DNA from 2 places in the Lactobacillus sp. B3795 genome. Region 2 is predicted to be linked to the other one. Evidence: a T-box and tRNA genes for the amino acid it is inferred to sense, from the RefSeq annotation. Region 2 holds a T-box; the other holds one or more tRNA genes.

Region 1 (7,231 bases), on a different contig from region 2:
AGGGTCCAAAGCACCAGTTGGTTCATCGGCGATTAGCATTTCTGGGTCACCAGCTAAAGCACGGGCGATTGAAACACGTTGTTTTTGACCACCAGATAATTGGTTAGGGTACTTGTTGATGTGATCACTTAGACCGACCTTAGCAAGTAATTCTTTGGCGCGGGCTACTTGTTCCTTCTTTGAAAGGGTAGTCATTTCAAGTGGAACTAATACGTTATCTAAAATAGTTAAGTGACTAATTAGATTGAAGCTTTGGAAGATAAAACCGATTGTCTTACGACGGTATTCATCTAGTTGTTTGTCAGTATCATGTTTTAATGAACTGCCGTTTAGTAAAACGTCACCTTCGTATTTACTGTCCAATCCACCAATGATGTTCATTAATGTTGATTTACCACCACCGGATTCCCCAAGGATTGATACCATTTCGCCTTTTTCGAATGATAAATCAATTCCTTTTAAGACTTTGAATTCGTCTTTGCCTAGGTAGTATGATTTTTGAATATTTTTTAATTCTAAGAATGACATTATTTTCACTCCTTGTTGTTATTTAATTTGTAATGACTATTATATGCGGAAATGTATGCAAAACAATCATCAAAATGAAAGAAAGTGTTGCATTTTGAGAGAAAAATTGCAGTAAAATTAAAATTTGTCACATTTTGTAATATTACTATATCATTCCTGCAACATTAGGCGTCTATAATGCAAATCAAAGATTCATTTAGAGAAATAGGAGTGAGTATATTGATTAAGTTCAGTTTTAAATCAATATTGATGACAATGGTCGCTTCTCTTGCTTTAACAACGGGGGTTGGAGCAATTGGAAGCTTTAATACAAATGCAAGTGCAAGTAGTAAAACCGTATATGACTTGTCAGAATGGCAAGGGCGTCTAACTAATAAGAAGGCAAAGAACTTAAGCAAAGAAGTTCCATTCGCAATTCTTAGAGTTCAATACGGATCAAGTTACAGTGATAAAACATTCAAACACAACAAAGCGCTATTAGATAAGTACAAAGTACCATACGGTGTGTATTCATTTAGTAGATATAATTCATCAGCAGCTGCTGCAAGAGAAGCTCGTGACTTATACCACAGAGCACCAAATGCTAAATTTTATGTAAACGATTTTGAAGTTGCTTCAATCAGTCGTCGTCATTCAAACGCTGCGACTGCAAAATGGGTAAACACTTTACGTCCACTTGTTGGATCTAAAAAGATTCTATTCTACTCATACTTAAGTTTCATGAAGACATATGCTTCTCAAGCATTAAGTAAGTATGATGGATACTGGTTAGCTTCATACACTAAGAATGAACCATCAATTGCCCACGTATTATGGCAATACACTGATCGTCACTACTCATCTGCATTACACAAAAAGGTAGATGCAAGTAAGTTACGTGAACAAAAATCTTGGTTCTTAGGTACAGTCGCTAAGAAAGTAGCTAACAATGACGCTAACAAGGGTCAAAAGGTGGAAAACAAGCAAGGTAACACTGAAGTGAAACCTGCCGCCACATCAAATGACAAGACTGCTAAAGTTGTTAACCTAGCTGCTAAGAAAGCAACAGTTAAGAAGACAGACGTCAAGAATGAAACTGCCAAAAAAACAACTGTTAAGAAGGCAGATGCCAAGAAAGAAACTACTAAGAAGGCAAATGCCAAAAAAGCAACTGCTAAGAAGACAACTGCTAAAAAAGCAAAGAGACATGTTAAAAAAGCAAAAAAACATGTTAAAAAGGTGACTCATCACAAAAAGAAACATGTAAAAAAGTCAGTTAAGAAACACCACAAGAAAAAGCATGTTAAAAAGGTTCACCACAAGAAGAAACATCATAAGAAACATGTAGCATAAAGAAAAAGGCGATAGTCATTAGACTATCGCCTTTTTTGATCTGAAAACAAATAAAAAAACCTAGTCAAAGGGCTAAGTCTTTTTATTATGTGGAATTATAGATAATTATGAATAAAAATATGGAAAAGCAATTTGCTTTATTAGTTAACATTGGGATAAAGCTAACTTGGGATTTCTCCCAACTGCTCCGGCTGGACTCGAACCAGCAACCATCGCATTAACAGTGCGCTATTCTACCATTGAACCACGGAGCAAAAATGAGGTGAAAAATTATCTTTTTGATGAGTAGGGTTCCACTCAACTGCTCTAACTGGACTCGAACCAGTAACCTTCGCATTAACAGTGCGCCGTTCTACCATTGAACCATAGAGCAATAATATGTAGTTTGATAAAAGATCTAAGTCTTTTTGATGAGTAGGGATGCTACTCGACTGCTCTAACTGGACTCGAACCAGTAACCATCGCATTAACAGTGCGCCGTTCTACCATTGAACCATAGAGCAAGAATGAAATATGTGCTTGGAATTTAATCCAACTACTCAAAAGAGTATAAATATGTCTGCATGTGATATTTAAATGAGAAAAAAATGTGAAAGATTTTTCTATTAAATATATCAAATAACAACGATAATTTTTAACCTAAACATCTCACAAACCCAATAAAGACAGTAATCTTATGTTTTGCTTATGTAGTTATCATATCTCTGTCGTTGTTTATAATAATACACCATTATTAAAAGAATGCAACTGTTTTTTCATTAAAAATTAATAAAAAGAAAAAGCCACCAATAAAATGTTGATATAACAACGTTTTTCACCGGTGGCTTTTTTAATTATTCTAACATTTGATCTAATTCTTTGACGAAAATAGGGGTCCAACCGTAACGATATCCGGCACAGGTTGGATGAGTGTCGTCTAGCATAAAACAAGGATTTTCTTCGTTCATTTTCTTCAATGCCTTGTTGTTCCAAATGTCGATGATGGCAAAATGCCATTTTCTTTGTAATTCGAATAGCTTATCACGTAGGAATTCGTACTCAGGTTCTGGCTTTCTTAGACAGGTATAAAAGACCAATGGACAATCCCAAGTATCTTGAACGGTGGCGGCTATGTATTCAATCGCACCGATGGTAGTTTGGGTATCGAAATCTTCAGCATTGTATGACTTACTGATTCTGCCCATTTCGACACCATTTCTTTGATCGTTAGTAGATAGTTGGCAGGCAAACAAATCATAATGAGAATCAAAGTTAAGATTCTTCTTCATTCTACTAATGTAGGATTTTTCATTAATATCTGCCAATGTGGTTCCGCTAACTGCTTCCTTAATGGCGTGGACGCCATGTTCGACTCTTAAGAAGTCAACGAATGAAATCCCCTTAGCAGCAAGACCTGCTGTTACTGAGGAACCAAGGAAGACGATTTTCTTACCGTTTAGGTTGTCATCCACAAAGAAATCTCTAGATGGTTGATATATTTCGCTGTTAGCTCTTCTAATATCAATGCTTTTCTTTGATAACTTCACAAGCGCAGCGCCGGCTGCAGTGAATAGTGCAGTTTTAATCAACCCGTATTTCATTGTAATTAACCCCTCATAGTATTTTTATTATTGTCTTTAATTTTACTAGCATTTAGGGGCCACTACAATTAATAGCGGGAAACTTAATTAATATTTAAACATTTGTACAGATACTTTGTGATGAAAATATCATTTAATTAAAGAAATGATCATCATTTTGCCCATTAATATTAGAGAAAACATTAAAACAAGGGCGTTTTATAGCGATTTTAGTTGCAAATATGACTAATTCTTAATTTTTATCAAAATTATTTCATCTTTTTTTCACTTTTTTGCTAATATTGCTTGCTATATAATCGCACAAAAGGTAAAATAACTCTTGTAAATCAAATGTGATATTTCTCACAAAGTGAAGTTATATAAATATTAATTGAAAATTATTAGGAGGCCACACACTAATGAAAGTTATCGTAGTTGGTTCTTCACACGGTGGATATGAAGCCGTTCGTGGAATGCTTTTAGAAAACCCTGACGCAGAAATTCAATGGTATGAAAGAGGAAACTTCATCTCATTTCTATCATGTGGTATGGAATTATACCTTGAAGGTACTGTTAAGGATGTAAATACAGTTGCTTACGAAACTGTAGACAACGCAGAAAAAGATGGTGTACATGTATTTGTACAACAAGAAATCGCAAGTATTGATGAAAAGAACAAGTCAGTTCATGTTAAGAACTTAGCTGATGGTTCAGAACGTGATGAAAGCTACGATAAGCTAATCTTAGCTATTGGTGCTACTCCTCGTTGTTTAGACGTTCCTGGTAAGGATCTAGAAAACCTATATGCAATGCGTGGCCGTGACTGGGCAATCAAGCTAAAACAAAAAATGGTAGATCCTGACCTAAAACATGTTTTTGTTATCGGTTCAGGTTACATTGGAATCGAAGCTGCTGAAGCATTTGCTAAAGCAGGTAAGGAAGTTACTATCGTAGACCACAACCCTCGTCTATTGGGTAACTACCTAGATTCAGAATTCACTGAAAAACTAACTCAAGAATTCAAAGAAAACGGCGTTAACTTTGTTGGTAGCGTAAACGTTGCCGAATTCGTTGGAAAAGACGGTAAGGTTTCAGGCGTTAAGACTGACCAAGGTACTTTCGATGCTGAATTAGTTGTTGAAACTGCCGGTGTTATTCCAAACACTTCATTAGTAGATGGTCTATTAGACCTAGACGAACGTGGCCGTATCAAGACTGACGAACACCAAGAAACTAGTGTTAAAGATATTTACGCTGTTGGTGACGCAACAAAGGTTCCATACGCACCAACTGGTGAATTATCATCAATCGCTTTAGCATCAAACGCTCGTCGTCAAGGACGTACTGCTGCTGCTAACGCTGCTGGAAGAGAATTAAAGATGACTGCTGTTTCAGGTTCATCAGCACTTTCAGTATTCAACTACCACTTTGCTTCAACTGGTGTTAAACAAGACACTCAAGAAAAATGTGGTGTTAAGGGTGCTGAATCAGTACTAATCGAAGACTGGGCAGTTCCTCCATTCGTTTCACAAGAAGCTGGAAATGCTAAGGTTTACTTCAAGATTACCTTTGACCCAACTGATGGTCGTATCTTAGGTGGTCAAATCATGTCAACTAGAGATGTTACTGCAAACATCAACACTATCTCATTTGCAATTCAACAACATGCAACTGTATACGACTTAGCTTACGCTGACTTCTTCTTCCAACCAGGATTTGATCGTCCTTGGAACATCATGAACGAAGCTGCACAAGCTGCCGTAAGAAAGATCAACAAGTAAGAACAAAAAAGACGCTGAAATTTTTCAGTGTTTTTTAATACTAATCAGTTGACACGGTGTCACTATAAAAGTAATATATTCAAAAATGACACAATGTCACCATAAAAAAGGAGTAGTTACAAATGCCTACACAAACTTTTTTAAATTTAAATGAAGACAAGCAAAACCAAATTTTCAATGCATTGATTAACGAGTTTTCAAATCATCGTTTAATGGATGCACAAGTAGCGAGAATTATTAAAGATTGTTCAATCGCGCGCGGTTCTTTCTACAAGTACTTCGATGATATTAACGATAGTTATCAATACGCTTTAAAGAGGGTTTTAAGAGAGATTCATTTTGATGTATTCGAACAGTTGAAGGCAGAACCAACTGATTCACTTCATGCTTTTTATGTGGCAACTGAGTCTTTTATCAATGAATTGGAAAATTCTGATTACGAACAGTTTTATCGTCAATACGTCCTATTTAACCAATACGAATTAAAACATGTCGAATATGATTATAATAATCTACCAGATGACAAACTAATTTTGCTGGTTAACGGTCAAAAGATTGCGGATAGAAAAACAATCGTGTTGACCTACAAATGGGCGAGTCGAGCAGCTCATCAAACCATTCGAACTGTATTGAACGGAGGCGACGATAAACAAGCGCTATCAGATTTCTCTGATTTGTTAAAACTAATTAATAAGGGTTTAGTTAACTAGGAGGGACAACCGTGTTTTTATCACTTCGCGAAATTAAGAAGAGCAAATTTAGATACAGTCTAATTTGTTTAGTAATCGTGATGATTGCATACTTGATTTTCATTTTAACCGCATTAGCTAACGGTCTAAGCGAAGCTAATCGTCAAGCAATCGATTCATGGAATGCTGAAAAAATCGTTTTAAATTCTGATGCCAATGGTTCATTGGATCAATCTACCATTACTGCACAACAAGCTAAAAAGGCTAGTAATGACAAACGCGCTGACATCACTCAAATGAGTGCTAACGTGCAAACCGTTTCTGATGAAAATAAGGTGGACTCACAAGTGATTGGTTTGAATAAGAATCAATTCATCTACCGCGACTTAAAAATTGTCAGTGGCCACAAGTTGACCAAGGATAACGAAGTCGTAGTCGACCAAAGCCTATTGGAAACAGACGGCTATCACCTGGGAGAAAAGGTGAAGTTCAGCAGAAACGGTCATGTTTTTAAGATTGTCGGAACCGTAAAGAACAACCAATTAAACGTGGCACCGGTGATTTACGCTACCAACGATGCCGTGCAAACTGAAAAGTTTGGTACTGACGTGAACCATACAATTAGTGCCATGATTTATAGAAGCGATGTCAAGAAGGCGGTCGCAGGAACTCAAATCATGAACATTGAAGACTTTATTCAAGATATTCCTGGATACAGTGCGCAAAACAGCACCTTTGAATTCATGATTGCGTTTCTACTATTAATTACCTTAGTGGTAATCTCAATCTTCTTATACGTCTTAACCATGCAAAAGATTCCATACTTTGCCGTGTTAAAGGTACAAGGGGTATCAAACGGATATCTAGCCATGAACGTGGTTTCAAACGCTTTGATCCTAGCAATTGCCGGAGTGGCAATCAGTGGATTATTAACTTTCTTAACTGCCATTTCAATGCCGGCAGCAGTTCCAATGACCTTCGATATGACATTGATGGGTGCGGTTGCTGTGATGGTAATTTTGATGTCAATTATTGGTGGATTAATTCCAATGCGCACCGTCGCAAAGATTGATCCGGCCAAAGCAATGGGAGGTTCATAATGGGAAAAATTGAATTAACTAACGTCAACAAAGTCTTCGGCGACAAGATGGCCGCAACTACTGCTCTTGAAGATATCAATTTCTCCGCCAATTCAGGTGAAGTGATTGCCATTACAGGGCCTTCTGGTTCAGGAAAGAGTACTTTCATGAAAATTTTGGGTGGTATTCTTTCAGCCACATCTGGAGATATTAATATCGATGGTAGTGACTACGGTAATATGAGTAAAAAAGAACAAAGTAAG
Region 2 (7,231 bases):
AGAAAGGAGAAGACCTTTTAGTGGAACAAAATCCGCTAAAATGTCGCAGCAATAACAATGAGATATGGAACACAAGAGAACATTCGCGTTAAAAAACAGATTGTTAACGGTCTTTTCAGCCTATTAAAGAAAAAGGCGTTCACCGATATTTCCGTCTCTGATTTAATCAAGGAGTCCGGTGTATCAAGATCAAGCTACTACCGAAACTTCTATAATAAAGAAGAAATTATCGACTTTTATTTTGATAACATCCGTGATTCCGAGGAGATAACTACCATTTCTTCAAACGACTTAGTATCATTTTTAGACCAACCTCATTTGATTACCGAGGCATTCACCTTGTTATATCAGGAAAAGGATAACTTGATCCTTCTTTTGGAAAATCGTTTAGGTGATTATATTTATGGATTATTTAACGAACGTGTCATGAATATCGCTGGTGACATGCCAGCCCAGTCAATTGATCGTTATAAGCTCTACTTTTATAGTGGTGCGGCGTATAGTTTCCTAGTCAACTGGCTAAAAGACGGATGCATCGAATCCCCCGAACAAATGGGAAAACAATTCATTATGTATTTAAAAAATGGTATCCAATAAAAAAAGACATCGCGCTTAGGCGATGTCTTTTAATTTATTAAATTCCACGTTGGTAAATCCAACCAATGAACTTACCTTCGTAATAACATTTGTAGTAATAAGTCTTCCAACCATCTTTAATTGCACGACCAGTAATGTGGACTGTCTTACCTGCGTATTCACTTGCTGTTCCCATTGTCTTGAAATCAGCAAAATGACTTTGTGTCACATGGTTGTAGAATCTGTAGTTACTATTTAGTTTAACTTTTTTGTGCATGTTAACTTTAGAATAACTAATGTGTGGACCTAATCCATTTTGGTTGATCCAACCTAATAACTTACCATTTTCGTATACACGGTAGTAAGTGCGACCATTTACGGTTGCCTTTAAATCTACCGTTACATTCTTACCATGGAATGTACGACCATAGTGAGTTCTGTGAAGTTCACTAAAGTAGTTGTTTCCAGGAACATGGTTGTAGAAGTTATACTTAACGGCTGTCTTCACAGTCAATGTCTTGTTTTCCTTAGTGTATGTCACATTAGATTTTGGCTTACTTGGCTTGTTATTGCTATTGTTATTGTTGCTGTTATTTGTAGCATCAATAAACCAAGAGCTATTCTTTTGTGTTAATACACTTGCATCAACGTATTGGTTCAATGCTGGAGAATAGAAGTAATCTGTGTATTGCCATAAAACATGTTCTCTTTGTGGTTCATTTGTTTGGTAAGCTGCTAACCAGTAACCATCATATGAACTAACGGCATCGGCGGCATGAGAAGCCATAAAGCTTTGGTATGAATAGAAAAGAATCTTTCTATTACCAACTAGTGGTCTCAAGGCATCAACCCATGCTTTGGTAGCGGCATTAGTTCCACCTGACTTAACAGTTTGTTGTTCATAATCGTTAACATAGAATCTAGCTTCTGGAGCACGACTGTATAATGTCTTTGCTTCGCTAGCTGCATCTGAAGGACTGGTGTATTGACTAAATGAATATACACCGTATGGAACACCATACTTCTTCATTAAAGCAACGTTGTGGGCAAATGTCTTATCATGGTAGGCACTACCAAATTGAACACGAAGAATTACGAAAGGCACTTCGTTCTTCAATGTCTTCACTTGATTATCGGTGAAGTTACCTTGCCATTCAGATAAATCGTAAACGTTGTTAGATACGGCATTACTCTTCACAGATGTGAATGAAATACATAGTACCCCAATCAACGCGACCCCAAAACTCATCAATAAATACTTTAGTTTATACATACTCTCATCCTTTAACAATTATGATTACCTCTATTGTACAATCTAAATATTGCAAGAATACTATACACAAGTTACAATTTTTCCCAATTTCTTTACAAATTATTAAATATTTGGTTACAAATTGTAAAATTTTTAATCTTGACATTTTTAAAAACAACAAAAGACGCCTATTTAGGCGTCTTTTCGTTTCATATTCTTTATTAATATAAAAATACCAAGTAATAAAATTATCAAACCAATTCCTAATCCAAATAAGCCCGTGGATTGTGATGCATTCGGTGCATGTTGGGTTGATAAGATTGCGTACTGAGTAATGACAATCGCTAGTAGCCCATCGATGACGTTTAAAGATTTCAAGTACATGATCAATGAATTATATAAGTGCCTGGATTGAATCAAACCGACGATTGAAGAAATGATTTTAACAAAACCAAAGGTCGCGATAATTAGCATTACAACCTTACTATATGTCTGCATCCCACCAAACCTATACATATACAAACAAATGGCTGAAAGAACCCCACCTAATACAATATAGAATAATCCACCAACAATTAAGTATTCTCTTTGGGCATAGGAGCTATTGTTGATACGTTGCTTTGTGTATAGGTGTAGGAAGATGCAACGGGTGATAAACATAATCAAGTAATATACACCGAATATTAGGAACCATCCAGATAGGTAAACGGCTGCAATAATGATTTTAAAAATGGCAAATAACAAATTTTCAATCGTATTTAATGATGCATAAATCGCGTGTTGATCGCTTTTTTCTGATACATGCTTATGTAAATTAAGTTTCTTAGCAATCACTTCTAATATGTTCATTTCACAGCTGCCTTTCGTCTTCTTTTAATATAGAATACCCAATTATTGATTTTCAGTAAACAAAAAAGACGCCTATATTAAGCGTCTTACTACTTAACGTTTAAAACGATTTTTCCTGTATTTTTCTTTTCACGCATGCATGTCAAAGCCTGTTCTGATTCAGATAAATCAAACTCGTTGCTGACATGTAATTTGATCTTATCATCGTCCAACAGGTCATAGACATCATTACTGAAGTCACTGATTAGTTTGGCCTTGTATTCGTTACTTCTAGGTGACAATAATGTTCCAGTAATTGAGATTCTTTTACCAATAATATCCATGATATTAACGTCTTTAATCTCACTTCCACCAAGGTTACCAATTAGAATGATTTGGCCGTCCATTGCAACTGATTTGATGTTTTGTTGATAATAACTGGCACCGATGAAGTCTAAGATTAAGTCGGCACCATGCCCGTCGGTAATTCTTTGCACCTCTTCTGCAAAGTCACTATTGCGATAATCAATTGCGTAATCGGCACCATAGTCTAAACAAATATCGGTCTTCTTAGTACTAGATGTTGTAATGACGGTAGAATTTGTAAGTAGTTTAACCAATTGAATTGCGGCGGTTCCTACCCCACTGGCTCCCGCATGAATTAAGATCGTTTGATTATCTTGTAGTTTACCAATTGTGAATAATGTTTGATAGGCGGTTAGAAAGCTTTCAGGAATGGTGGCCGCTTTTTTGTAATCAATGTTGTCTGGAATTGGCATTAATCGTTCTGACGGAACAGCGATGTATTCAGCATACCCACCGTTATCTATCAATCCCATTACCCGGGTTCCTTCATTATATTTTGTATCATTTCCGTCAACGACTTCTCCAGCCATTTCCAAACCTAATACAGTTTCTTCTGGTTTAACCTTTTGATCTGCCCATAACAAATCAACATGATTAACGCCGACTGCATGAATTTTGACCAAAACATCCCCATTATTTAGTTCTGGCATCGGTGCATCTACCAATGAATTCGATTTTTTTGCGCTGGCAATATTAACCACTTTCATATATATAAACCTCACTCTTTTATTTTCATTTAAGATAGACAACGTGTCTAATCGGTGTATTTACTAGTTTCTAAAAAAATATATTAGCTACTTTTAACCCAGTGATTAAATTCATTTTATTTCGTTTAATACTTCTACTGGTATATATTAATTTTTTTACTAAACTTTTAGTTAACGATGCCGCCACATCGTGCTATTATCGACTTGAAGCTGATAACTTGATACACCTTTTCAACTCAGCTTGTTATCTTAACTTACAAACTAACTCTACATAAAAAGTGCGGCTCAATAACCGCACTTTTTTATTTTAGTGGACCATCAATAAATTGAGCGACTCCGTTTCCAAAACTCCAATCTTCATCGGTATTGGTAGTCAAGTTAATCATTAAGTCGGTCTTCTTGATGCCTAGCTTGTCTTCTAATTGTTCAGCCAAGTCGTGGTAGAACTTCAACTTCTGTTCCTTAGTTCTTGGTCTGGTAGTAAGACTAAATACAACAACGTCGTTAGTACGATCAAAACCTAGTCCGGTATCTAGAATGTTCATTTCAAAGTCTTCATGTTGAGTTAGAATTTGGTATCTATCTCCATCTGGAGCACCGAAGCAGTCTAGCATGACATGGTAAGAAATATCCATTAGTTGTTTTAAGTAATCGCGATCGTGGCCTTTGATTACGTCAATATTCATTTTTGGCATTTTGCGTTCCCCTTACATAAAATAAGTTATTTAATGAAACCATTATCCAATATGTACATATCTAATGCAATCAATACGCTTTTTTGTCTTTGCCCTACTTTTATATTGTAATTAATGTCAAAATAGTGGTAATATTTAAATGTGAAAAATAGTTAATATGATAGAACTATAAATACGGATGAGTAGTTGATGAATCTTATCAGCGAGTTAAGGATAGTGAGAGCTTAATAATACTTTCATCAATGAATAACACCTATTTGTTTTCGTTTTGAATCTTTAGTAGAGACGAACGCACATCAAAGCGTTATTTGATTGAGTGGCCTATTTATAGGCACTTTAGGTGGTACCGCGGAACTTTCGTCCTAATTTTTTGGGCGGAAGTTTTTTATTTACCGCTATTTATAGTTTACGGAAAGGCGTGAATCACATGACACAACTTAGTGTTAAGGATCTATACACTAAAGATCTAGAAGATAACACAACAGTTTCTCTTGAAGGTTCAATTAAGACCATTCGTGGTTCAAAAAACATCAGTTTTATCGAATTAAACGATGGTTCTTGCTTCAAGAGTGCTCAAATTATCGTTAAAAAGAGTAACGAAAACTTTGAACAAATCAGCAAGCTTCCAATCGCTTCAACAATCACTGTTGAAGGTGCCTTTGTGAAGACTCCAGATGCCCCTCAACCTTTTGAAGTGCACGGAGAAAAGGTAGAACTAGTTGGTCGTTCAGACTCTGACTACCCTCTACAAAAGAAGAAGACTTCGTACGAATTCCTACGTACTATCGCTCACTTGCGTCCACGTACTAATACTTTCTACTCAGTATTTAGAATTCGTTCACTAGCTGCATTTGCAGTTCACGAATACCTACAACACAATGACTTCGTTTACGTTAACACCCCAATCATCACAAGTAGTGATACTGAAGGTGCAGGTGAAATGTTCAGAGTTACAACTATGGACATGGACAACCTTCCAAAAGATGACCAAGGTCACGTAGACAACTCAAAGGACTTCTTCAAGACTGAAACTAACCTAACTGTTAGTGGTCAACTTCCAGAAGAAGCATTCACTATGGCATTCAAGAATGTGTATACTTTCGGTCCTACTTTCAGAGCTGAAAACTCACACACTCCTCGTCATGCTTCTGAATTCTGGATGATTGAACCAGATATGGCATACACTCGCCTACCAGGTATGATGGATGTTGCTGAAGGTTTACTAAAATACGTTATCAACTACGTTTTAGATCATGCTAAGGATGAACTAGAATTCTTAGATGAAAACGTTAAACCCGGTCTAATTGAAAAACTGCAAAAGACTGCTAGCGAAGACTTTGCCCGTGTTACTTACACTGACGCTGTTAAGTTACTTCAAGATGCAGATGTAGAATTCAAGGTTCCAGTTGAATGGGGAATTGATTTACAATCAGAACACGAAAGATACTTGTGTGAAGATGTCTACAAACGCCCTACTTTCTTAACTGATTACCCAAGAGATATCAAGGCATTCTACATGCGTGATAACGACGATGGTAAGACTGTTGCCGCTGCTGACTGTTTAGTACCAGGAATTGGTGAAATCGTTGGTGGTAGTGAACGTGAAGAACGTTACGATGTCTTAAACGACAAGATCAAAGAATTTGACTTAAACCCAGAAGAATACGACTGGTACGAAGACCTACGTAAGTACGGTGAAATCAAGCATTCCGGTTTCGGTATTGGTTTCGAACGTTTAGTTATGTACGTTACTGGTATGGAAAACATCAGAGATGTTATCCCATTCCCACGTGAACCAGGTAGCGCTAAATTCTAATAAGTTTTAAAAAGAGCATTCGTTTAGAATGCTCTTTTATTAAAGGAGATTTTACAATGAAAAAAGTTGGTATCATCATTGGTAGTAGTCGTCCAAGTAGAATCAGTCCGGAAATCGCAGATTGGTTAAACCAACAACTATCTTCAGATCAGTTTGAAACAGAAATCATTGATTTAGCCAAAGTTAACCTTCCCTTCTTAGATGAAGAAGAAGTTCCAGCCAAGCAGGAATACAAACAAGAACACAGTATTGAATGGAGTAACAAGATCAAATCATTGGATGCGGTCGTATTATTATTCCCTCAATACAACTGGAGTTTTCCAGCCGTCTTAAAGAATGCGGTTGATTATTTAGCTTCCGAATGGAAAAACAAGATTGTGGCGTTAGCATCATATGGAAGCCACGGTGGTCTTCAAGCACAAATGTCATTTAACATGATTGCAGTCGGATTAAAGATGCAACCTACCAGCGTCAATCCACTATTAACCATTAACGATGAAATGTTTGATGAAGACAACCACTTCAAAGACATTAACAATGCCTTCTCTTCTCAAGCATACAAGGTTGAACTACTAAAGGAAGAACTTAACCATCTTCTATAGACAAAAAAGACAAGCAGATTATTCTGCCTGTCTTTTTATTTTGCCATCAGGATTAATTTCGAAGATGCCTAAATCACCCTCGTGACCCAATTGAATCTCTTCTTTTGAAATTGCTTGGACAATAAATAGCAACTCATCAACATCAAAACCACGTGGAACCATGATTAGTTGATTATCTTCTTTGGCTAAGTAATCTGATAATGCCTTTTCAGCGTCAATAAACGTTTCAACCTTGGCTGATTGATTAACTAAATTCGTGTCTGGAAAGAAGTAACCAAACTCACCTCTAAATTTAACCTTGATTAGGTTTTTATGGCGTTCTAAAACTGTAATTACTCTACCCATGGTTTTCCCCTCAATCGTTTTTAATAATCACAATTATACCGATA

Evidence for each region. A T-box is a leader RNA that pairs with one kind of tRNA and senses whether it is charged. The one in region 2 lies ahead of asnS (asparagine--tRNA ligase), so its partner is inferred to be a tRNA-Asn.
Region 1: it has a tRNA-Asn gene. The T-box ahead of asnS (asparagine--tRNA ligase) is inferred to sense a tRNA for this amino acid. The anticodon was not compared.

Annotation. Positions count from the first base shown of each region.
Region 1 is NZ_JAFNPE010000014.1:190,432-197,662, forward strand. It holds gene J3U50_RS06185 (ATP-binding cassette domain-containing protein) at 1-528, opposite strand, end outside; gene J3U50_RS06190 (GH25 family lysozyme) at 748-1,860, shown strand; tRNA gene J3U50_RS06195 (tRNA-Asn) at 2,043-2,114, opposite strand; tRNA gene J3U50_RS06200 (tRNA-Asn) at 2,162-2,233, opposite strand; tRNA gene J3U50_RS06205 (tRNA-Asn) at 2,292-2,363, opposite strand; gene J3U50_RS06210 (SGNH/GDSL hydrolase family protein) at 2,694-3,440, opposite strand; gene J3U50_RS06215 (FAD-dependent oxidoreductase) at 3,839-5,200, shown strand; gene J3U50_RS06220 (TetR/AcrR family transcriptional regulator) at 5,323-5,910, shown strand; gene J3U50_RS06225 (ABC transporter permease) at 5,922-6,989, shown strand; gene J3U50_RS06230 (ABC transporter ATP-binding protein) at 6,989-7,231, shown strand, end outside.
Region 2 is NZ_JAFNPE010000006.1:120,689-127,919, forward strand. It holds gene J3U50_RS03905 (TetR/AcrR family transcriptional regulator) at 58-597, shown strand; gene J3U50_RS03910 (GH25 family lysozyme) at 635-1,849, opposite strand; gene J3U50_RS03915 (hypothetical protein) at 2,021-2,677, opposite strand; gene J3U50_RS03920 (NAD(P)H-quinone oxidoreductase) at 2,767-3,729, opposite strand; gene J3U50_RS03925 (tautomerase family protein) at 4,032-4,424, opposite strand; T-box leader at 4,584-4,792, shown strand; gene asnS (asparagine--tRNA ligase) at 4,852-6,240, shown strand; gene J3U50_RS03935 (NADPH-dependent FMN reductase) at 6,297-6,842, shown strand; gene J3U50_RS03940 (hypothetical protein) at 6,861-7,187, opposite strand.